4 regions of the Paenibacillus sp. sg306046 genome follow, and region 4 is predicted to be linked to each of the others. Evidence: riboswitches for the same ligand, from Rfam matches in the RefSeq annotation. Region 4 holds a riboswitch; each other region holds the start of a gene.
The links. Region 4 has a riboswitch for cobalamin ahead of AC6ROY_RS18255 (ABC transporter substrate-binding protein). Riboswitches for the same ligand answer to the same signal wherever they lie in the genome.
Positions count from the first base shown of each region.

Region 1: another riboswitch for cobalamin. It lies ahead of AC6ROY_RS13760 (energy-coupling factor ABC transporter permease); the one in region 4 lies ahead of AC6ROY_RS18255 (ABC transporter substrate-binding protein).
Region 2: another riboswitch for cobalamin. It lies ahead of AC6ROY_RS01650 (ABC transporter substrate-binding protein); the one in region 4 lies ahead of AC6ROY_RS18255 (ABC transporter substrate-binding protein).
Region 3: another riboswitch for cobalamin. It lies ahead of AC6ROY_RS20950 (ABC transporter substrate-binding protein); the one in region 4 lies ahead of AC6ROY_RS18255 (ABC transporter substrate-binding protein).

Region 1 covers NZ_JCAMRT010000012.1:19,808-25,249, forward strand. The annotation lists partial or broken gene AC6ROY_RS13740 (transposase) at 22-135, shown strand; gene AC6ROY_RS13745 (energy-coupling factor ABC transporter ATP-binding protein) at 143-1,003, opposite strand; gene cbiQ (cobalt ECF transporter T component CbiQ) at 1,006-1,764, opposite strand; partial or broken gene AC6ROY_RS13755 (energy-coupling factor ABC transporter substrate-binding protein) at 1,842-2,120, opposite strand; gene AC6ROY_RS13760 (energy-coupling factor ABC transporter permease) at 2,117-2,884, opposite strand; cobalamin riboswitch at 3,108-3,299, opposite strand; gene AC6ROY_RS13765 (ABC transporter substrate-binding protein) at 3,399-5,021, shown strand; gene AC6ROY_RS13770 (ABC transporter permease) at 5,003-5,442, shown strand, end outside.
Region 2 covers NZ_JCAMRT010000001.1:390,702-396,143, reverse strand. The annotation lists gene AC6ROY_RS01665 (aspartyl-phosphate phosphatase Spo0E family protein) at 1-216, shown strand, start outside; gene AC6ROY_RS01660 (hypothetical protein) at 460-1,131, shown strand; gene AC6ROY_RS01655 (hypothetical protein) at 1,389-1,952, shown strand; cobalamin riboswitch at 2,026-2,241, shown strand; gene AC6ROY_RS01650 (ABC transporter substrate-binding protein) at 2,459-3,484, shown strand; gene AC6ROY_RS01645 (FecCD family ABC transporter permease) at 3,485-4,528, shown strand; gene AC6ROY_RS01640 (ABC transporter ATP-binding protein) at 4,762-5,442, shown strand, end outside.
Region 3 covers NZ_JCAMRT010000024.1:29,857-35,298, reverse strand. The annotation lists gene nikB (nickel ABC transporter permease) at 1-812, opposite strand, end outside; gene AC6ROY_RS20950 (ABC transporter substrate-binding protein) at 809-2,392, opposite strand; cobalamin riboswitch at 2,722-2,924, opposite strand; gene AC6ROY_RS20945 (methyl-accepting chemotaxis protein) at 2,978-3,901, opposite strand; gene AC6ROY_RS20940 (MarR family winged helix-turn-helix transcriptional regulator) at 4,056-4,475, opposite strand; gene AC6ROY_RS20935 (sulfite reductase subunit alpha) at 4,743-5,442, shown strand, end outside.
Region 4 covers NZ_JCAMRT010000018.1:77,501-82,942, reverse strand. The annotation lists gene AC6ROY_RS18265 (ABC transporter permease subunit) at 1-472, opposite strand, end outside; gene nikB (nickel ABC transporter permease) at 483-1,412, opposite strand; gene AC6ROY_RS18255 (ABC transporter substrate-binding protein) at 1,428-3,017, opposite strand; cobalamin riboswitch at 3,265-3,479, opposite strand; gene AC6ROY_RS18250 (DUF1284 domain-containing protein) at 3,577-3,999, opposite strand; gene AC6ROY_RS18245 (histidine phosphatase family protein) at 4,004-4,555, opposite strand; gene AC6ROY_RS18240 (hypothetical protein) at 4,792-5,103, opposite strand; gene AC6ROY_RS18235 (single stranded DNA-binding domain-containing protein) at 5,254-5,442, opposite strand, start outside.

The DNA.
Region 1 (5,442 bases), on a different contig from region 4:
TTGCGTTTCTGGTTAGACAGTACGGGCGTTGAGGATCAAATCACGGCGATGTACGCCAAAGGTGGAAGCACGCGGGACATTCAGGATCATTTGCAGGGACTGTACGGGATTGAAGTTTCACCTGCGCTCATTTCGCCGCGGGTCACCTCGGCGTGTCAGCGCCCGTCGCTTGGTCCGCCTTCGCGAGCAGCCGCTTGAGCTGCTCCGCGCTGCGGGGCGGCGGCGCATCACCGCGCAGCGCCGCCGGCAACGCCTGCCACAGCTCAAGCAGCAGCGGCGGTTCAAGTCCGAGCGCCAGCAGCGCTTCCCGCCGGACAAACACATCGTCCGGCGTACCGGCCAGCAGACAGCGGCCCCGGTCCAGCACGACGACCCAGTCCGCCCACGTGTAGGCGAGATTCATATCATGCGTCGCCATCGCTACGGTGACGCCGCTGGCATGGACGCGCTCCAACTCGGCGAGCAGCTGGCGCTCGGACAGCCGGTCCAGGTAAGCGGTCGGCTCGTCCAGCAGCAGCAGCTCCGGCTCCAGCGCCAGCACGCCGGCGAGGGAGACGCGTTTCTTTTGCCCCAGGCTGAGCTGATGAACCGGCCGGTCGGCCAGCTCCTCCAGGCCAAGCGACGCGAGGGTGCGGACGGTCCGCTCCCGGATGTCCGGCTCGGACATGCCCGCATTACGCAGCCCATAGCCGATGTCCTCATACGGCGTATGCAAAATAAGCTGCTGCTCCGGGTCTTGAAATACGAGCCCGATTTGCTGCCGGAGCCGCTTCAGCTCGGCCGCGCGGTAGGACAGCGGCTGTCCGTGCCAGCGAACCTCGCCGGAGCCGGGACGGAGCAGGCCGATCGCGTGGAGAAAAAAAGTCGATTTGCCGGAGCCGTTATGCCCGCAGATGGCGATTTTTTTTCCGGCTGGCAGCAGCAGCTCCAGCCCGTCCAGCGCAGGCAGTGCCGCGCCGGGGTATTGATGCACGAGCTGTCTCGTTTCCAAAATATACGTCATCTTCAGAAAAGCCCCTTCCAGATCAGCCAGCCCTGCAGCGCCAGCAGCGCGGCCAGTCCAAGCGCCGCTTCCCCCAAGAGCCGACGGGGGACCGGACGGCCGCCGCCGAGCGGGGACAGCCGGATGTCCCCGGTAAAGCCGCGGGCAGCCAGCCCGTGCGACAAGCCCCGGTAGCGCTGTATCGTTTTCGCAAACAGACGGCCGACCAGCACCGCAGTATCGCGGATGCGTCCGCGGAAGCCCGTTTGACCGCCGCGCGCTTGCTGCGCCTCGTACAGCTCCTGCGCGGTATCGGCGAATAAAAAGATAAACCGGTACGTGACCAGCATCAGCTCGGTCACCAGCCGGGGGGCCCGCAGCTTGTCCATCACCTGAAACAGGCTGGAAGCCGGCGTCGTCAAAATGAGGAAGGCCAGCACCGAAAAGCAGGCCGCTGTCCGGCACAGCAAGCCTGCCGCACGCGCAAGTCCGCTGCCGGATACATACAGCTGACCGGCGGCCAGATCCAGCTCCAGCACGAGCGCAGGCAGGCTGGCCGCATAAAACAGCAGGGAGACACCGACCAGGGCGGCGTAAAATCGCAGCGGAATGCGGGCGTGGCCGACAATGCCGAACCCCATCCAGACGAACACGGCCGCTTGCACGACTGGGTGGGCGGTGTAGGACACTAAAAAAAGAACGGCTGCGAAGCCGGCCTTCCCCAAGGGGGAGACGGAGCGCAGTCTGTTCGAATACGCATACGCGTCGATCCGGCGAATCATAAATGGGCGGAGTCGGGGCGCTTGCGGTTCTTGCTGCCGCTGGCGGTAGAGTTGGAGCCGGTGGTGGAGTCGTTGGTTTTGCCATGCTGCAGCGACTTGCCGCGCAGCAAGCCGATGACGTAGCCGATCAAGCCCGCGCCGATCGCGGCCTGCAGCGCAAACAGCATGCTTTCGGTTTCGGCCGGCGGCTCGAACCAGGAGGAGAACCACGGCTCATACGACGGAGCCAGTGTGCCGATCATTTCCTCGGCTGCGCCATCGGCGCCGCCGAATTCGCCCTGGACAAAGAGCAGCGGCAGCACGGCCAGCAACACAACGGCAATCAAAATGAGCCAGTTTTGGGTGCTTCTTTTCATTGGGAGCGTCCTCCTTTCATCGCCCGCTGCAGCAGCGACAGCTCCTCGGTGCTGTGCGCCTGCAGCCAGTTCCAGATCAGCACGGTCAGCAGCCCTTCGCTGATCGCCAGCGGAACTTGCGTGATGGCGAAGATGCCGCCAAATTTGGCGAAGGAAGCAAGCATGCCTCCGCTTTCCGCCGGAAAAGCAAGCGCCAGCTGCAGGGATGTGACGACATAGGTGCTCAGATCAGCCAGCGCGGCTGCGGTGAAAATGGCCAGCTTTTGCTTGCCTGTCGCCGCCATCAGCCAGCGGTAGGCCGCATAGCCGACGAATGGACCGGCTACGGCCATCGAGAAGGCGTTGGCGCCCAGCGTCGTCACGCCGCCATGGGCGAGCAGCACCGCCTGGAACATCAGCACAATCGAGCCAAGCACGCTCATCGGCAGCGGACCAAACATGACCGAGCCAAGCCCTGTGCCTGTCGGGTGCGAGCTGCTGCCGGTGACGGACGGAATTTTCAGCGCCGAAAGCACGAACGTAAACGCTCCGGCCAAGCCGAGCATCAGCTTCAGCTCCGGAGTTTCCCGTGTAATGCGGACCAAGGCGCGCAGGCCGAGTATAAAGAAGGGAATAAAAATCGCCCACCAGAAAATCGCCCAGCCCAGAGGCAGAAAGCCTTCCATAATATGCATGGCGCTGGCGGTTTGCGGCTCATTGAGCAGCAAATACAGCGTAAAGCCTGTAATGAGAAGCAGCGTACCGGCCAGCTTCTTCCGTTTCATTGTACATCCTCCGTTTCGTTAAGGAACCTCATAAACAGGAACTGCTAAACATCGACCTTTAACTTACATAAATCGCCCATGCCAAACAAATTACCCATACAAAACACAAATAAGCCAATCCATCTCGGAGTTGGCTGCCGGTACGATAACGTCACAAATAACGATCACTGGCATGCGACCGCTGCTGTGTGGCTCGTACACCTCTCCTTTCCGCGAAGGGTAACGGGTGTGCAGAAGCTAGGTAGGTCTCCTGGCTCCCGGATCAACGCGGCCTCTCGCCTTCCCCGGATCACATATCCGAGTGGCATGCAGAGAGAACGCTTTCCGGTTACAGTGGCGGGACCGCTCGGGAGTTGCACCCGATTCCCTGTTACCCTTTGCTGCTGGCAAAGGCACCTGGCTCTGTAAAGCAAATTTACTTGAAACATATCACAATCTAGTGACTTTGTCTATCGAGTGTGTTACTATTTTTATATTTCATGTTACTTGTATAGAAAAAGGGAGTGGTACGGTCGTGAGGTTTCGTTTTCGTTCATTAGGGTTGGCCGGCTTGATTTGTGCAATCGGGTTAGCCGGATGTACGGCCAAGCCGACGCCGCAGGCGCCGGGGCAAGCGACGGAGAGCAGCTCGGCCGCGCAGCAGGAGCAATTGATGCTCGCTGTAGGGGGAGAACCGGAGACAGGCTTTGATCCGACGACAGGCTGGGGCCGGTATGGCTCGCCGCTTTTCCAGAGCACCTTGTTAAAGCGCGACCATGAGATGAAAATCGGGTATGATCTGGCAACCGGCTATGAGCTGAGTGCGGATGGTCTTGTTTGGACGGTACAGCTGCGCAAGGATGCCAAGTTTTCCGATGGGAAACCTGTAACCTCTGCCGATGTGAAATATACGTTCGAAGCCGCCGGTAAAAGCGGTTCGGCGATTGACCTCACGAACCTTGGGTCGATGGAAACGCCGGATGACTATACGATTCAATTCAAGCTCAAGGAGTCGCAATCAACCTTTGCGCAAATGCTTGTCGCCACGGGCATCGTGCCGAAGCACGCCCATGGCAAGGACTATGCGTCCAAGCCGATCGGGTCCGGCCCGTACAAGCTTGTCCAGTGGGACAAAGGGCAGCAGGTGATCGTCGAGGCAAACCCTGACTATTACGGCGCGAAGCCGTATTTTAAGAAGCTGACGTTTTTGTTTCTGAACGAGGATGCTTCCTATGCGGCGGCGAAGGCGGGCAAGGTGGATATCGCGTATATCCCTGCGGCCTTCAGCAAACAGTCGGTCAGCGGGATGCAGATGGTAGCGGCGCATTCCGTGGATAACCGGGGCATTATGCTCCCTTATGTGAAATCCGGCGGCAAAACGAAGGAGGGCTATCCGATCGGCAACGACGTGACTGCCGAGCTGTCGATCCGTCAGGCGATCAACCGGGCGCTGGACCGCAAGGCGATTGTGCAGGGCGTATTGGAAGGTCACGGGACGCCGGCTTATACGGTCAACGACGGGCTGCCGTGGTTTAACCCGGAGGCGGTTATTCCGGACGCCGATCCTGAAGGAGCGAAAAAGCTGCTGGAGGCGGACGGCTGGAAAGATGCGGACGGCGACGGCGTTCGTGAGAAGGGCGCGCTGAAGGCGCAATTCAGTCTGATTTACCCGGCGAGCGATGTCACACGCCAATCGCTGGCGATTGCGGCGGCCGATATGCTGAAGCCGATCGGCATTCAGGTGAAAGCCGAGGGTAAAAGCTGGGATGAAATTGAAAAGCAGATGCATGCCAATCCGGTCATGTTTGGCTGGGGCAGCCATGATCCGCTCGAAATGTATCATGTCTACAGCGCGAAATATAAAGGGGTTGAATATTTTAATCCGGGGTATTACAGCAATGACACGGTTGAGGCTTATATGACGCAGGCGCTGCGGGCTACGACGGAGAAGGATGCGATGGACTATTGGAAGAAGGCGCAATGGGACGGCAAAACCGGACTGAGCGCCAAGGGTGACGCGCCATGGGCATGGCTCGTTAACATCGACCATCTGTATCTGGTGAAAAACGGTCTGGATATCGGCAAGCAGCCGATTCATCCGCATGGTCACGGCTGGCCGGTTACGGATAACATCGAGCAATGGCGATGGACGAAATAACCCGCCCGGCGGACAAGCCAGAGCGCGGACAGTCGGGCGGTCGCCATGGAGCGACTGCCCGTCTGCTTGCGTACATAGGGCGCAAAGGCTGTCGGCTGGCGCTGCTGCTGGCGGCGGTCAGCGCGATTTCGTTTATGCTGGTCGAATATTCGCCGATTGATCCGATCCAGGCCTATGTGGGCGCGGACCTGCTCAAGGTCGGGCCGGAGCAGCGCGAGGCGATTGCTGTTTATTGGGGCCTGGATCGTCCGCCGCTGGAGCGTTACCTGAACTGGGTGGCGGCGCTGCTGCAGGGAGATTTCGGCGAGTCCATGATGTACCGCAAGCCGGTGCTGGAGGTCATCGGCGAGCGTTTTCTCAGCTCCAGCGCCCTGATGCTGGCGGCCTGGACGCTGTCGGGGCTGGTCGGGTTCGCCGCTGG
Region 2 (5,442 bases), on a different contig from region 4:
CATGAGAACGAAAGCAAAGCCAAGTGGATGTTTGGAAAACGAAATGCAACCTCATCATCTGCGTCCTTAGAAGATGACATTTACCGGCTGCGCAAGGAGCTGGAAGCGCTCGTTCAGGATGGCAGCAGTTTGACTTCTCCCCGAGTGGTCGAGATTAGTATGGAATTGGATATTAAAATCAATGAATATATGAAAGCACACCGTAGAGGCCGCTGAGAAGCGGCTTCTTGCGCGTTGCGGGGAAATGGGACGGTGATGCCGGAACCGGCGTAACAGCTATAGGAAGACTCGTAGAACACTCGATACCGGGAGTGTTTTTTTTGTTGGTTGGGTAAGCTAGGCTGATCCATAGTGAAGAGCCGGCGGTCATACATTCAGCTGATTTTCAGCCAAGTTTCATCGTATGCTCATCTTGATGGATTACAGTAGAGGTAATTCGATGGGGAAAGGTGCGGTTTGATGAAGTCTAACAAGAAGGTATGGATTCCGGCCATTGTGGCGGTTGCGGCAGCGATCGCGCTAGTCGTGTACGTTTACTTCATGTCGGCGCCTCCGGGCGGCGGCGGCATGGGCGGTATGCGACCGCCTGAAGGTGGCGGGGCTGGAGGCGGTGGAGGCGGTATGCGCCCGCCGACAGGCGGCGAAGCGGGACCAGGAGGTATCCAGGCGTGGTTCAAAAACATAGGCACGGTTGCTGTAGGCTTGGGCGCGGTCAGCTTCTCCTGGTTCTGGTTCAAGAAAAAGCTGAAATCTCCGTCGCTGCTGGTGCGAAAAGCGGGGAAGCTGCTGTACGCGGCTCATAAGCTGCTGGGCTGGCTGACGCTGCTGGCCGTTGCAGCTCATGGCGTTTATTTTCTCATTGCGAAGCCGGGGAGCCGTGATATTTATTCCGGCCTGGCCGGATTTGTGATTCTGCTGACGCTCGCCGGGTACGGTCTGTTCCTGAACAAAATTCGCAACAAATGGATGCGGGTGGCGCATCGCACGCTCGGTATATTGTGGGCTCCGATTTTGCTGCTGCATGCGGGTGGATCAGCGATCGTGGCGGTTATAGCGAGTCTGGCGTTATGGGGGGTGGTATGGCTGCTGGAGAAAAACAAGCAGGGCGTCGCGAGGGAAAACACAGCGTGAACATGAAAGCTCGCTGCAGAGCTTTTGCCGGACAGCCTTCGGCTAGTGACAGCAAGCAATCGGTCGGTCGCTTTAAAGGAATAAGCATCCTATCCAAAATAGGCGTGCTTATTCTTTTTTTCAGTTCAGACCGCTCAAGCGCTTTCTGCCGAAATAATTTTGATCCGAAGGAATCCGATATGGTAAGATAGGTCGATGAGAAGGTTAAGCGGATTGCATACTTAGCTGACAAACTTGTCGGATGGAGGGAACGGGTCTTGAGGAAAGGATGCTGGCTGCTCTGTATAGGCTTGCTGCTGGTGCTCGCGGGCTGCGGCGGACCGAAGGCGGATGTGCCGATGTTTATGATCTCGAAAACCGGAATTCCGGGCGAAGTGGCGGAGAAGCTGCAAACGGCGCTTGTTGCCAATGTAGGGGAAACGCCAACCGTGTCGATTTCGGCATCGCCGATGTTTTCAATGGAAAAATTAATCGTTGAAATTGCTGCTGGGGAAAACGGGATCATTGTCGTTCCAGGCGAGCAATTCAAGGGTCTGGGGATGCAGGGAGGCTTCGTGCCGCTGGATGAGCTGGCGAGCGCGGCGGACTTCCCGGACGGAGTGCTGGAGGTTCCGATCGAGGATCGGGACAGCAAGTCTTCGAAGGCGGCGGACAAGCCTGCTCCCAAGCTGGAAAAGCATCTGTATGGCATTCCGCTGGAACAGACGAAGTGGTTTACGGAGCTGAAGCTGAATGGCAAGGATTTGTATGCGTTTATTCCGCAGAATGCGAAGGATATTGAGAAGGCCAAGCTGGTGATGAAGCACATTGCCCAGAAGTAGCGGATCGGCTCGGACCGACGTAATGCGACAAGAGCTTGCGAAGGCTTGGCTGACGGCTATAAACAAATGGTATGACATGAAATACGGCACGGGTGCCCGGAGACGACACGGCAACGGAGAAGTCTTCGGGTTAAAAGGGAAGCCGGTTAAAATCCGGCGCGGTCCCGCCACTGTAATCGGACGATAAGCTCCCCACATGCCACTGTCGGCGCGGCCAGCGACGATGGGAAGGCGGGGAGCCGGCAAGGAGTCCGTAAGTCAGGAGACCTGCCCGCCGCCGGTACGGCTAGTTCCTTTCGAGGAAAGGGAGCGGCAGTGACAAGGCGGTGACTGGTTGGTCGGCGGGTAAAGGATGCCCGAAGACGGACCGGCGCGTAGAAGTCTGTCCTCTGCTCTGGACTTTGGTCCGCAGGCAGAGGTTTTTTTGTCTGGCTTTTGTTGTAAACGGGGGCATGCCAGGGTGGGATCAGCTTAACGAAATGCACAAGGTAGGAGTGAGAATAAGGATGGATCATCTGTTGAAAAAAAGAAGCCGCAAGCTGCTGAACGCTGTGCTGGGCTTGGCGCTCGCGGCAACGCTTGCCGCTTGCGGAGACAAGGCTCCGCCGACCAATGCGCCCAACCCCGGCGTATTGGTCGATCCGCCCAAAGCGGAAAGTGGCGCGCAGCAAGGCGCAGCGCAGACGAAGCGAACCGCTTACCCGCTCAAGGTGACGGATGCGACGGGCAAGGAGTTTGTGTTTGAGAAGGCTCCGGAGCGGATTGCGTCCACTTCGCCGAGCGAGACGGAGATGCTGTTTGCGCTTGGCCTGGGCAGCAAGGTAGTCGGGGTATCCGATTATTGCGATTATCCGGCTGAAGCGAAGAGCAAGCCCAAGCTTGGCAGCATCACGAAGCCCAATGAAGAAGCCTTGATCGGCGCGGGTGCGGACCTGACGCTGACCGGGGTGTCGATGAAGCTGCCGACCGTGGAGAAGCTGCGGGAGCTGAAGGTCAATTTGTTCCAGGTGCAGCCGAAGACGGTTGATGATGTGATGAACAATTTGCTGCTGATGGGGCAAATTTTCGACCGTCAGGCGGAGGCGCAAAAGCTGGTCGATCAGATGAAGGCGGACCGGCAGCAGGTCGTTGACGCGGTGAAGGGGCTGAACCCGGAGGAAAAAAAGAAGGTGCTGATCGAATTTTCTCCAGGCTGGACGGTTGGTTCCGGCGAATTTCTGAGCGAGCTGATCGACATCGCGGGCGGCATCAATGTGTATGCGTCGGAGAAAGGGTATGTCAAGCTGAGCGAGGAGAAGGTTATCGCCGAAAATCCGAAGGTCATTCTTTACCCGCGTAATCTGATTGATGACAGCTCGAAAAAAACGCTGGATCAGCTTATTCGCGAGCGCAGCGGCTGGGAGAAAATCGACGCCGTGAAGGACGGCAGGCTGGCCGGCGTGGATAAGGATACGACAGTTCGTCCCGGTCCGCGAATTACGGAGGGCTTGAAGGAAATTGCCAAGGGCATTTATCCTGAATTGGTGAAGTAAATGAAAAAAAAGCTGATCGGCTGGGGGCTGGCTGCGCTTGGACTGCTGCTGCTTGTCGTTACGATCGCGTTGTCGGTTGGCTCGGTCCGGGTGCCGTTTGTTCATGTCTGGAGCATTCTGCTTCATCACTTCCCAGGCATGGACGGGCGGGTTGAAGCGGCTTGGCCGGCTTCCTCGGAGCAGATCGTCTGGAAGGTGCGGCTGCCCCGGATTGTGCTCGGTATGCTGGTGGGGGCGGCGCTTGGGCTGGCCGGCGCGGCCTTCCAGGGCGTGCTGCGCAATCCGCTGGCTGATCCGTACACGCTGGGCGTGTCCTCGGGAGCGTCCGTCGGCGCTTCCTTTCTTATTTTATTTGGACTGCAATATGCGCTGGGCGAATGGAGCGTGCCTGCGGTTGCCTTCTGCACAGGCGCTGTGTCGCTGCTGCTCGTGCTGCTGCTGGCCCGGACGGACGGGAAGCTGAAGATCGAGACGGTTATTTTATCGGGTGTGGTGCTGCAGGCGTTTTTATCGGCGATCGTGTCCTTGATGGTGTCGATGTCCAAGCAGGTGATTAATGAAATTATTTTTTGGCTGATGGGTAGTCTCGCGTTGCGCGGCTGGTCATATTCGCTGCTGCTGCTCCCGTATTTGGCGGCGGGGCTGCTGCTGCTGCTCGGCTATGGCCGGGCGATGAATTTGTTTGCGCTCGGTGAACGGCAGGCCGCCCATCTGGGGGTGCCGGTGGAGCGGACGAAGCTGGTGGTGCTGGTAGCTTCGACGTTAATTACGGCGGCTGCGGTGTCGGTGGCCGGAGTTGTGGGCTTCGTCGGGCTGCTGGTGCCTCATTTGCTGCGGCTGCTGGTCGGCCCCGATTACCGCTTGCTGCTGCCGCTGTCCGTCATCGGGGGCGCGATTTATGTGCTGCTGGCCGACACGCTGGCCCGGACGCTGCTGGCGCCTACCGAAATTCCGCTTGGTGTCGTAACCGCATTTATGGGCGCTCCGTTTTTCGCGTATTTGTTGAAGCGGCGCAAGCGACTGGCACGTGATCAGGGAGCTTGAGCGGGCAGGCGCACGCGGGGCAATCGGAGCATTAAGCGGCGGTTCATAGTGGTCGTGGTAGCCTGGGCCAGTCAGAGGCAGCCACAAGGAGCAAAAGGGAAGCTACCAGGGGAGCCAAAGGCAGTCGGAGACGGGGAAGCTGGTCAGAAATGAGTAGGCGGACAGAGCGGCTTCGTGTCAATGAAGAGGTTCAGCTGAAGTCCATCAGAGGTGCGAAGGGGGCGGAGGAAGCCGTGATTGAGGTGGCGGTTGAGCGTCTGCAGAAGCGCTACGGGACGCGAGTCGTGCTGGACGGCGTGCAATTTACGGTACGGCCGGGTGAATGGCTATGTATTCTCGGCCCGAACGGCAGCGGCAAGACGACGCTGCTGCAGCTGCTGTCCGGCGTATTGCCGGCCAGCGGCGGTCAGATCACCTTGAACGGTCAGCCGGTTGGAGCCTATTCGCGCAAGGCGCTTGCCCGGCAGATCGCCGTGCTGCAGCAGGATGCGCTTCCTCCGGTCGGATTTACGGTACAGGAAGTGATCGAGATGGGGCGGTATCCCTATCAAAATTGGCTCGGCGACGAACGAGGCGATTCGGCCGGGCTGATCGAGCAGATCATCGGTTCGCTGAAGCTGGAGCCGCTGCGCGATCAGGCCGTGGAGCAGCTGAGCGGCGGCGAACGGCAGCGGGTCGCATTGGGCAAGGCGATGGCGCAGGAGCCGCAATTGCTGCTGCTGGATGAGCCGACAACATTTCTGGATATCGGCTACCAGGTGGAGCTGATGGACAAGGTTCGCCGCTGGCAGCAGGATCGGGGCATGACGGTTATTTCCGTGCTGCATGATCTGAACTTGGCGGCGCAATATGCGGATCGGCTGCTGCTGCTGCATCGCGGAGCTGTCGAGGCCATTGGCGCACCGCAGGAGGTG
Region 3 (5,442 bases), on a different contig from region 4:
TAACGGCCGACCCCCGGCCAGGAAAATACGGTTTCAATAATGACCGTCCCGCCGATCAGCCCGCCTACGATAAGTCCAAACGAGGTCAGCACCGGCAGCAGTGCATTCGGCAGTGCATGCTTGAACAAAATGGTTCTGCGGCGCAGCCCCTTCGCTTCGGCCAGCATCATATAGCGCTGCGAAAACACCTGCAGCAGGCTCGTCCGCAGCAGCCTGGCTGTCACGGAGGACAGACCGATGCCAAGCGTCAGCGCCGGCAGCAGCAGATGCCAGGCTCCGCCCCGTCCCATCGTCGGCAGCCAGCCGAGCTTAACGGCGAACCCGTACATCAGCACCAGCCCGAGGAAAAAACTCGGCACCGACACGCCGATCAGCGCGATGACCCGCGTCACATGATCGGCCAGCTGGCGGTGGTACACCGCACCGGCGATGCCGGAAGGAATCGCGATCAGCAGCATAATCAGCAGCGCGCCGCCGGCCAGCTCCAGCGTAGCCGGGAACCGGCTCAGCAGCTCCTCCAAAATCGGCGTCCTGCTGCGGAAGGATACGCCGAGATCGCCGCGCGCGATTTTCCACAGCCAGGAGCCGTACTGGACGACAAACGGCTGATCCAGCCCAAGCTGCTTGTGCAGCGCCTCGGCATCCTTCTCCAGATCGCTCAGATTGGTGCTTGGATCAAACATCGTCAGCAAAATCGCCCGTGCCGGATCGCCCGGAATAAACCGGATCAACGCAAAGATAAGCAGCGTAATTCCAAACAGCGCAGGCACCGTCAACAGCAGCCGTATGGCCGTGTAGCGCAGCAGCTTCATTTTGTGAGGTACATGCCGGGTACGATTTTGGTTTTCAGGTTACTGTCGATCCCTTTCACCTTCGTCGTATAAGCGGCGCCCCAGCGTGTGTTGTTGAACAGATAAATAATGGGCACATCCTGCTGCACGAGCGTTTGAATCTCTTGAGCCAGCTTCACTTGCTTGCCTGCATCGAATTCGGACGTCAGCTGTTCAATCAACTTGTCCACCTCCGGATTGCTGTAGCCGCCGTAGTTGGACGCCACACCCGTATGATAATACGAATACAGCTGCCCGCCGATATCGCCGGTCGCCGTGCCGCAGGAGCAATACGTTGCGGTGTCAAAGCTGCCATCCAGCATCATCTGGTTGGACGCCGTCGTTTCGACCGGGTTCAGCACGATCTCAATGCCCACGCCTTTGAACTGCGACTGCAGCGCGACGGCCAACGGCTGGAACACCGTGTACGTGAGCATGCTGAGCTTCAGCTTCTGCCCGTCCTTGTTGGCGCGGATGCCGTCGGCGCCCTTCACCCAGCCGGCTTCGTCCAGCAGCTTTTCCGCTTGTGCGCGGTCCGTCTCGGCTCCGGTCGCAATCGCGTACGGCAGGCCAGCCGGGAAATGGCCGGTCGCCTTGGCGGCAAAGCCCCGGCTTACCCCTTCGATCAGCTCCTTGCGGTCAACCGCGAGGTTAATCGCCTGGCGAACCCGCTTGTCCTTCAGCGCAGGCACCTTCTTCATATTCAGCCACAGATTGGTCGTCTGGCCGATCGGGAAATACGTAGCGAATTTTGTGTCCTTCTCATAAGACACCCGCTGCTCAACCTCCACGTTCATATCGGCATCGGCGTCGCCGTTTTTCAAAGCAAGTAAACGCGCCTGCGCATCCGCGCCCAATCTGGCTTCGAGCCGCTGCAGCTTTGGCTTCTCGCCCCAATAGCCGGAGAACGCTTCAGAGATCAGCAGCTCGCCCGGCGTAAATTGCACAGGCTTCATAAAGCCGGTCAAATCCGCCTGCGTATTAAACTTGTCGCCCAGCCGCTCCGCTTCGGCCGTATTATGAATCGCAAAGCCATTCAGCTTGAACACAAAGTTAGGGTCAGGCTTCGGCGTTTTCATCAGCAGATGCTGGCTGTCCTTCACCGTAAATTCCACGCCGCCGATCTGCGAAGGGCCGCGTTTGTTCAGCTTCTGGTGACGCTCCAGCGCCGCCTTCACCGCCGCCGCATCCATTGCCGCACCGCTCCAAAACTTCACATTCGGCTGCAGCTCGATTTCCCACAACGTCGGCTCGACGTTTTTCCACGATTTTGCCAGCCAAGGTCGGATTGAGCCGTCGTCATTCAGCATGACCAGCGGCTCGGCGATGCCGTCGGACGTAATCCGTTGGGCATCAATATGGACCGGATCAAGCGAGCGCGGCATATTCAGCGTCACATATTTTAACACCTGCTCGGCCGCCGCCTCGGTGGAGCTTGCCCCGGATGGAGCAGGCGAAGCGCTTTCGCCGCCCGGCTTGGAGGAGCAAGCCGCCAGCAGCAGGATGATCAGTACTAGTGCGATGGATCTGGATGTTTTCCAGCTTCGTAAATCAGATGTCATGTCGAATGCCTCCCGGTTGCATTGAAGTTAGTTGCAGTTGATTGAACTTAGTCGAAGTTGATTGAAGTTAGTTGAAAGTTGAACATGGTTTTGCTGCCGTACTGCCGTTTCATCCGTATAACCTGCTGCAACGCCTCCTTAGATTTCACTGTGAACTTGCGTCTACGGCGTGAAGAGACCAAAAAAGGCATCTCTACCCGAAGAAATAAGGTAAAGATGCCCGCGTTATCGTAAGCAAACCCCGATCAAGGCCATTCATGAAGAAGTGGCCGCGTTCCCGAGGCAGGTCAACGCTTCTCTTAACACTTCCCTATCTTCCGTAGGTTAACGCAGTGTTGTCAGAACAGGCAGGTCTCCTGGCTCCGGAATTCACATCAGCAGCGGCCTTCCCGAATCCTTTCCAGGACCAGTGGCATTATCGCTGTGACTTCTCCGTTACAGTGGCGGGACCGCGTCGGCATTGCACCGAACTTCCCTTTTAAGCTCTGGCGTTTCTTACATTTGCCAAAGCACCCATTCCCACAATATGAAATTACATACTGCTCTATCATACACGAAAATCATAGATTTGCAATTGCCGGCCGCTTACATCTGGTTTAAGATTTTGGTCTGCTCGTCAAGCAGTCCGGCCGCTTCGCCGATGCTGACAAATTCGGCCACCGCCTGCTGAATCTGGCCCTGGCTGCTTACAATCGCTTCACGCAAGCTGAGCGAGCTGACATTCACCTTGCCGACCTGCTCGGATACACCCGCAATCGACGTTTCAATTTCTTGCGCGGCCGCCTGCACGTGCTCCGCCAGCTTCCGAACCTCGGTGGCTACGACTTGAAAGCCGAGTCCGTGCTCCTTCGCATGCGCAGCCTCGATAGCCGCATTGAGCGCAAGCAGATTCGTTTGCGAGGCAAACTCGCGGATCGTCAGCACGATGCGCCGGATAGAGCGAATTTTTTGCTCCAAATCGGATAACACGCTGCTGTTCAGCTCGTTATCGCTCACAACCTGATCCATCACGGCCGCTACCCGTTGACTGCGGCTTATCCCTTCCGTCGTGCGGCCAAGCAGATCCGCCGCCATCCGCTGCAGCTCGCTCGTCAGCCCGGCGGCCGTCCGCTCCCGCTCCGAGATATCTGTCGCTACCTTCAGCACGGCCACCGTTTGGCCGTTCGGGCCAAGTACCGGCATGTAGGTCGCTTCCAGCCAAATTTGCGCGCCGTTTTTGGCGACGCGGACAATTTTCTGCTGAAAGGCGACGCCTGCACGCAAGTTGCTCCAAAGCCGCTCGTAAGCCGGGCTGTTGACGAACCCCGGCAGGCAAAACTGCCGGTGCAGCTTGCCGGGCAGCTCTTCGACCTTGTAGCCCATGGCGCTGGCAAACCGTGCGTTGGCCCACAGCACCTCGCCCTGCAAATTAAATTCGATCATGGCAAGCGATTGCTCCATCGCTGCCAATACAGCCTGATTTTCCAGCACTTGCGTGCTTGTCGTTGCGCCTTGCTGCTTGTCTGACATGGCTGGCTCTCCTCATTGCGCCGCTTCTGTTGGCGGTCGGCTTTAGTTGATATGCTTGCTCTTGCATTCCTGATCAGCCGCGCAGATGACCGGCCGGCCCTGGATGCCGGCTGGCGATCAAGGATGGCAACGATCATCAAGCCGCTGCTGCGGGCTACGACTGCGTATCCGGCTGTTCATGCGACCGGAATTCCAGCAAGCCTGCCCGGGTCACCTCGTCCCGGTGAATTTCGGACAGCTCCTCCAGCAAGGTCATCCCGCGTTCGGTCAAGCGCACAAATACGCTGCGCCCATCCTCGGGATTCGGAAATCGCTGTACCAGCTCAAGCCCCTCACAGCGCTTGACCAGCTCGATGCAGGCATGCGGAGTAATTTGCAGCCGCTCGGCCAGCTCCTTGGGCGTCGCATAATCGCGCTCGGGGAAGCCCATGATCGCAAGCATCAGCTGGTGGTATTGCGGCGTTAATCCTTTCGCCCGCGCCGCTTCCTCGCTGAAGCGAATAAATTTGCGGATGCGATAGCGAAATAAGGCAAGCTGTTCGTATATTTCTTTCGACAGTTTTCCTGGCTGCATGATCCCGTCCCTCTCACCAAATTAGAATACTTCCAATGTACCGTATTCTCGGGCCGGGGACAATGATAATCCGTACCTCGCTTACGTAATGTTACCTTTATAGGCGAGTTTCGTTACGATTCGTTGGAAACAGAAATTCGGGTCGTTTTATGTTAGTTTATATAACATAAAAACCTTGACTTCAATCGCTTTGCGATATATATTTTGAACAACGGTGTTAGGTTTTATGACTTACATTCCCTGTCTAGAAATGCTGGTGATCCCGATATGGCAACGAAAAAAATAAAAAGCGTGTGTCCCTACTGCGGAGTCGGCTGTGGGATCGTTCTTGAGGTGGCAGATAACCGGGTCGTCAAGGTAAGCGGCGACAAGGAGCATCCGACCAATTTCGGACGGCTCTGTACGAAGGGCAACACCTGTGAGCAGGCACTTACAGAATCCGGACGTCTGGAGTACGCGCATGAGCGGCCCGCCCGCGGAGGCGAGCTGATCCGGAAGCCGATGGACCGGATGATCAGCGAAACGGCTCGGCGGCTGCGGTCGATACTCGACGAGCACGGTCCGGACGCCCTTTCCTTCTACGTATCCGGCCAAATGTCGCTGGAGTCGCAATATCTCATTAATAAGCTCGCAAAAGGGTATGTTCGCACGCAGCATATCGAGTCCAATTCACGCCTCTGTATGGCGAGCGCGGGCAGCGGCTACAAGCTGTCGCTGGGCGCTGACGGTCCTCCCGGCTCGTATGAGGATATCGACCGGACCGACCTATTTTTCGTCATCGGGGCCAATATGGCGGACTGCCATCCGATCTTGTTTTTGCGGGTCATGGACCGGATCAAGGCCGGGGCGAAGATGATCGTGGTTGATCCGAGGCGCAACGCAACCGCCGACAAGGCGACGCTGTATATGCCGATCCGGCCGGGAACCGACCTTGCGCTGCTGAACGGGCTGCTGCACCTGCTCGTGC
Region 4 (5,442 bases):
CGCGAATGAACCGCACATAACCGGCCCATCGGACTACGAGGATCGCCAAAATCATATTCGTAAAGCCGGGACCGAGAATGCCGACAATCGCCAGCGTTACGATCACATCGGGAAAAGCAAGCGTAGCGTCCAGCAGCCGCATGACCGCATGATCGGCGCGTCCGCCGGCATAGCCGGTCAGCAGCCCGAGCGGCAAGCTGATGCACAAGCTCAGCGCCAGCACGACAAAAGAAGCCGTCACCGTCGTACGAATGCCGTACAACATGCGCGACAATATACACCGCCCCAAATGGTCGGCGCCCAACGGGTAAGTCCCGCCGGGGGGAGCCAGCCGATGGGCCAGGCTTACCTCCAGCGGGTTATGCGGCGCGAGCCACGGCGCGAGCAGGCCAAGCAGTATAATGACTGCCAACAGACCGCCGCCGAGCAGCAAACTGGCCCTGCCGGGCCGGATGAAAGTCTTCCCGAGCATGCCGTTCCTCCTAACCTGCCCGCAAGCGCGGGTCCAGGTACACCTGAATCACATCGACGAGCAGTTGAATGACCACAAACAGAAATGAAGTAAACACGACGTACCCTTGAATAACGGGATAATCCCGCGCCGTAATCGCTTCGATCATGTATTTGCCCACACCGGGCCAGGAAAAAACCGATTCAACAATCACGTCCCCGCCCAGCATAAATGCAAAGCTGATCCCAAGCATCGTCATCATCGGCATAATGGCATGCTTGAAAATTTGAAAAATCAAAATGCGCCCGCGCGACAGCCCTCTCGCCCGCGACGCCTGAACAAAGCTTTGCTTGCTTAGCTCCAGCATATTGGTGCGCAAAACCCGGCCGTACACCGCTCCCAGCGTCAAGCCGAGCGTCAGCGCTGGCAGCAGCAGATGCCGCCAGCTCCCGCGTCCCATAGACGGCAGCCAGCCCAGACGCACCGAGCCTACATAGATCAGCAGAAAGCCGATCCAGAAGGATGGCACCGAAGCGCCGAGCAAGGCAAGCCACCGTCCCAGCCGATCCGGCCAGCGGCCCGCAAACACAGCCGTAGACACCCCAAGGACGCAGGTGACCAGCAGCAGCACAAGCAGACCGCCCAGGGCAAGCTCAATGGTGGCGGGAAGCCGCTTCAGCAGCTCCTGCATAACCGGCTCCTTGGACATATACGACGTTCCCCAATTCCAGGTAAACACATCGCTGAGCCAGCGCATGTACTGAACACTGAGCGAATCGACAAGCCCCAGCTCTTCCCTGAGCGCGTTCAACGCCTCCTGGGACGCCGGAATATTATGAGTGGTCAATAAAATACGCGCCGGATCGCCGGGAGAAATCCGCATCAAGATAAAAGTAAGCGTCGATACGCCGTACATCACCAGCACAAGCTGTACGACGCGTACTAGCCAATAACGCAGCATGCCTGGTTCCACCTTTTATCCGGCTATATCGACCTGAGCGGTGATGTAGTAATATTCGATCGGATGCGGAATAAAGCCGGTCACACCCTTTTTCACCCCAAATACATTGTCCGGATGCACGATAAAGGATTGCGGCAAGTCCTGGTTAATCATCGTTTGCGCCTGGACGGCGAGCTGGTTGCGCTTCGCGTTATCCGAGGACGCATTCAGCTGATCCAGTATGCTTGCCAGCGGCTCGGAAGCGTAGTGGCTGACATTGGATTCGCTCTTCGGCTGATAAAAAATATTCAGGAAATACTGCGGGTCGCCCGTATGTGCCGTCAGCATGCTGTACATCGCCAAATCCCAGTTCGGCTTGCCCAGCTCGGCATCAATATTTTCGACCTTGCGGATATTGACCGTCATGCCCTGCTTGAGCAGCCCGCTTTGGATAACCTCCGCCATGACGGACAGCTCAGGCCGCTGCGGGAAAGTCAGCAAGGTCGCTTGAAACGGCTGGCCGTTTTTCTCCCAGATGCCCTTCGCATTTTTGCTCCAGCCGTCAGCCGTCAGCAGCTGCTCGGTCGTTTGGCCGGCAGCCTGCTCCGCGACTTTGCCGAATGGCAAAATATCCGGGAACGGCCCCTTCGCCTTCGTGCCAAAGCCGCGCATAATCGACTGAATAATCGCCTCGCGCGGAATAGCCTTATCAATGGCCTGACGGTTCGTGCCGACCTTAAACAACGTGGAATTCATATTAAACAGCACCATATGGGTACGAACCGACGGTGCGGACAGCACCTCCAGCTTCTGGTTTTTCTTGACCAGCTCCACACTGTCGATCGGAATATCGGTTGCTGCATCGACCTCACCGGCCTGCAGCGCCATCAGGCGAGCCGTACCGTCGGTGACAAACTTCATCACGGCGCCGGCCAGCTTGGCAGGCTTGCCCCAATAGGCGTCATAACGCTCCACAGACAACGAAACGTCCTTTGTAAACTGCTTGATTTTGAACGGCCCCGTCATCGCCGGGTAGCTGCGCTCGTTGACCATGCTGGCCGTATCCAAAATAATGGCGCTCGGATCGGCCAAACTGGAAATCAATGCCGCATTCGGCTGCGTCGTCGTAATGGTCAGCTGATCGGGCGCCGACGCCTCGATTTCCTTCACCATCAGCAAGCCTTTGGCGAGATGGCTGTTCTGGATCGAACGGAGCAGTGATGCTTTGACCGCTGCAGCATCCATCTTCTTGCCATTATGAAACGTGACGCCCGGCTCCAGCTTCAGCGTCCAGGTCGTAGTATTATCCTGCTTCCATTCTTTCGCAAGCCAGGCGGTCGGCTGCAGCTTCTCGTCGAGCTTGATCAGCGTCTCGCCTGCGCCTGAACGCATCACATCCCAGCTGTTATCCCCGTGCGGGTCCACGCCGGTCGGATTCCATGTATAGGCCATCGTTAACGTCTTGCCTGTCTGAGTCTCGGCTCCTGCCTGGTCTGCAGCGTCACCAGTCTTGCCTGCCTCGCTGTTCCCTTGTCCGGCCTGTGTGCAGCCTGCAAACAGCAGCAGCAGACTCAGCAGCAGGAGACCGAGCCCCGCACCTCTTCGTTTATTGTAAGGTTTCCGCATAGCTTGTCTCTCCTTCATTTTCTTTCATGAACGTGGGCTTGAAACCAAAATTAAAGCTTGATTAAACAAAGGTTTTGACCATACATGTACAAAAAAAGCATCCCCGACGCTGGAGAAGCCGTCAGAAATGCTTGCTGGAATCGACGTCTGCGCCTGTATGCCCCATTGTCCTGCCCGAACAACAGATGAAAGGCCAGCCTCTTCACCATCCGCATTGCCAACCACCTCCCTAAACACCGTAGGTCAAACAGTGATGTCAAAATAGGCAGGTCTCCTGACTTGGGGCATCGCTCCCACACCTTCCCGGCGTGCAGCCAGTGGCGTGTTTGTGAGAGGAAGGTGCTGCTTGCGGCAGCGCCCTTTACAGTGGCGGGTCCGTGTCGGCCTTGCACCGAACTTCCCTTTTAAGCGGAATCAAAGCGTCCTTCACTTTGGTCCCGCACCTATTTTCGATCCTATTCAATAAATAACAGCTGACGGTTGCGCACCGTCTCTGAAGCTGAACCATCTTATGTTAAGCTTGAACACATGTTCTGTCAATATAGGAATGGCCGCAGCATCAGCGGCGGGGCGCAGCCGGGAGACGTTCCCCACGGTTAATGATCCCGACCCCCTCGCGGCATACGCCGTACGGCTCCCATGGACAGGACGCGCATATCCGGCCAATATCGTCCGGCGCCATCCGTTCAGCCAGCATCGCCGTCACCTCCGACCAACGAATCGGCTGCTCCAGCTTCAGACCGAGCCGCTGCACAACCAACGCATCGCGCACATGTACGCTCTCCCCGCGGCAATGATCCGGCTTGTCCTGCGGAAAATGGGCGCAAATGTCGTCCGGGCCTTCGATCATAACAATTACCGTCTCCGGCTCCACACGAAGCCGCTCATAGATGGCCGTCATATTTACACAGAAGTCCTCTGAATATCCCATGCCGCGAAATCCCAGCAAACAAAGCAGATGATGCCCGCGCAGCCGGATCATCGTCTCACTCTCCTTTTGGTTCAAATACATAAAGCCGACCGTTCATCGCCGTTCCGAAGGAAGGACCCCGATAGCCTCTGCGCCGCAGCTCCCTGCGCAGCTCCATCATCAAGGCGGCATGGCTTACAATCAGCACATCCCCTTCGCCCTGAGCGAAAATATCATCCAGCATCAGCTCCACCCGCCGACGCACGTCCCTGCGGCTCTCCGGGAACAAGCCCGGCAAGATGTACCAGGTCAAGCGCAGCAGCAGCATCCAGACGAGCACGTGCAGACGCCGCTTGGACATCCGGTGAAAGTCCGGGTAGGCGACCTCTCGCAGACGTTCCGTGATGACCATCGGCCCTTGGTAAACGTGCTTGGCCGTCCTGATCGCCCGCTCCATGCTGCTGACATAGCAGCGGCTCCAATTGATGTCCCGCAGCTCCGTCTGTCCCAGCTCAATGTCTGAGGCGTCATAGGTCTGAAACCAGTTATTCATCTCAGCCGGACTCAGGAAGCCTGAGGTCGGCAACGCATGCTTCACTTTATAATGGCGGATCAAGCCAATTTTCATCGTAAAATCCCTTTCCCTGCAACGCTGTGCAATCCATTAGGGGAAATGCATCCCGCTTCCAGTATAGCAGAACCTTAGCCGCTATTCGCGTCCTGCTTGCGTAGAACAAAAAGACCGTCGATGATTTGCTTCGCCCAGCTACGGACGAGACAAAAACCGATGGTCGGTGTGAAGGACGCAGGACCGAAAGCTTGAAGGGATAACTTCAGCCTAGTCGCCAGGTAATACCGGCTTAATTAACGATACGACCGGTTACGGTACGAATCGCTGGTGAACGAGGAAATAAACAAAAGGATCGCCGTCAGGATATGCATGATCATGCCCACAAACGGAATCCAGGCAATCAACGAAGTCAAAATGCCGACAATGCTGCCGATTTTAGGCCCATATTCCCTGAGCGCAAATGCGAGGGTCACTACATGCAAAACAAACATGATTGCCAGAGGCATATAAGCCCAACTAATAACAATTGTCCCGCCGATAAACGGAATACCGAGTATTGCCTCCAGAATTGCAGTGATCAGAATAAAAATTTGAGATAGTCTCATCGAAACCAGTCCTTTGCTTTTTTAGTATCATTACTTGAATGATACGGGACTACTTCCTTCAAGTTCCATACTTGATCGGTTTGGGGCAGCCACCCGCATGCAACCGCTTAACATTCCGAGCACGGAAAGCAAGCTGCATGCCGCGAACATTTACTTGGCGTCCAGCCTAAGTACATCTTCTTTGTAGGCTCGCAGCTCAAGGACACCGGCGGTATCGCCAACAAATCCACTCACCTTGAGCCGCTCCCCGGACCGGATACCCTCCAGCCCCTTGGCGGCGATGACGATCTCCCCGGTGGCGTCCTGCAAGCGGACAATATGGCGTTGGCCGGAGCGCGG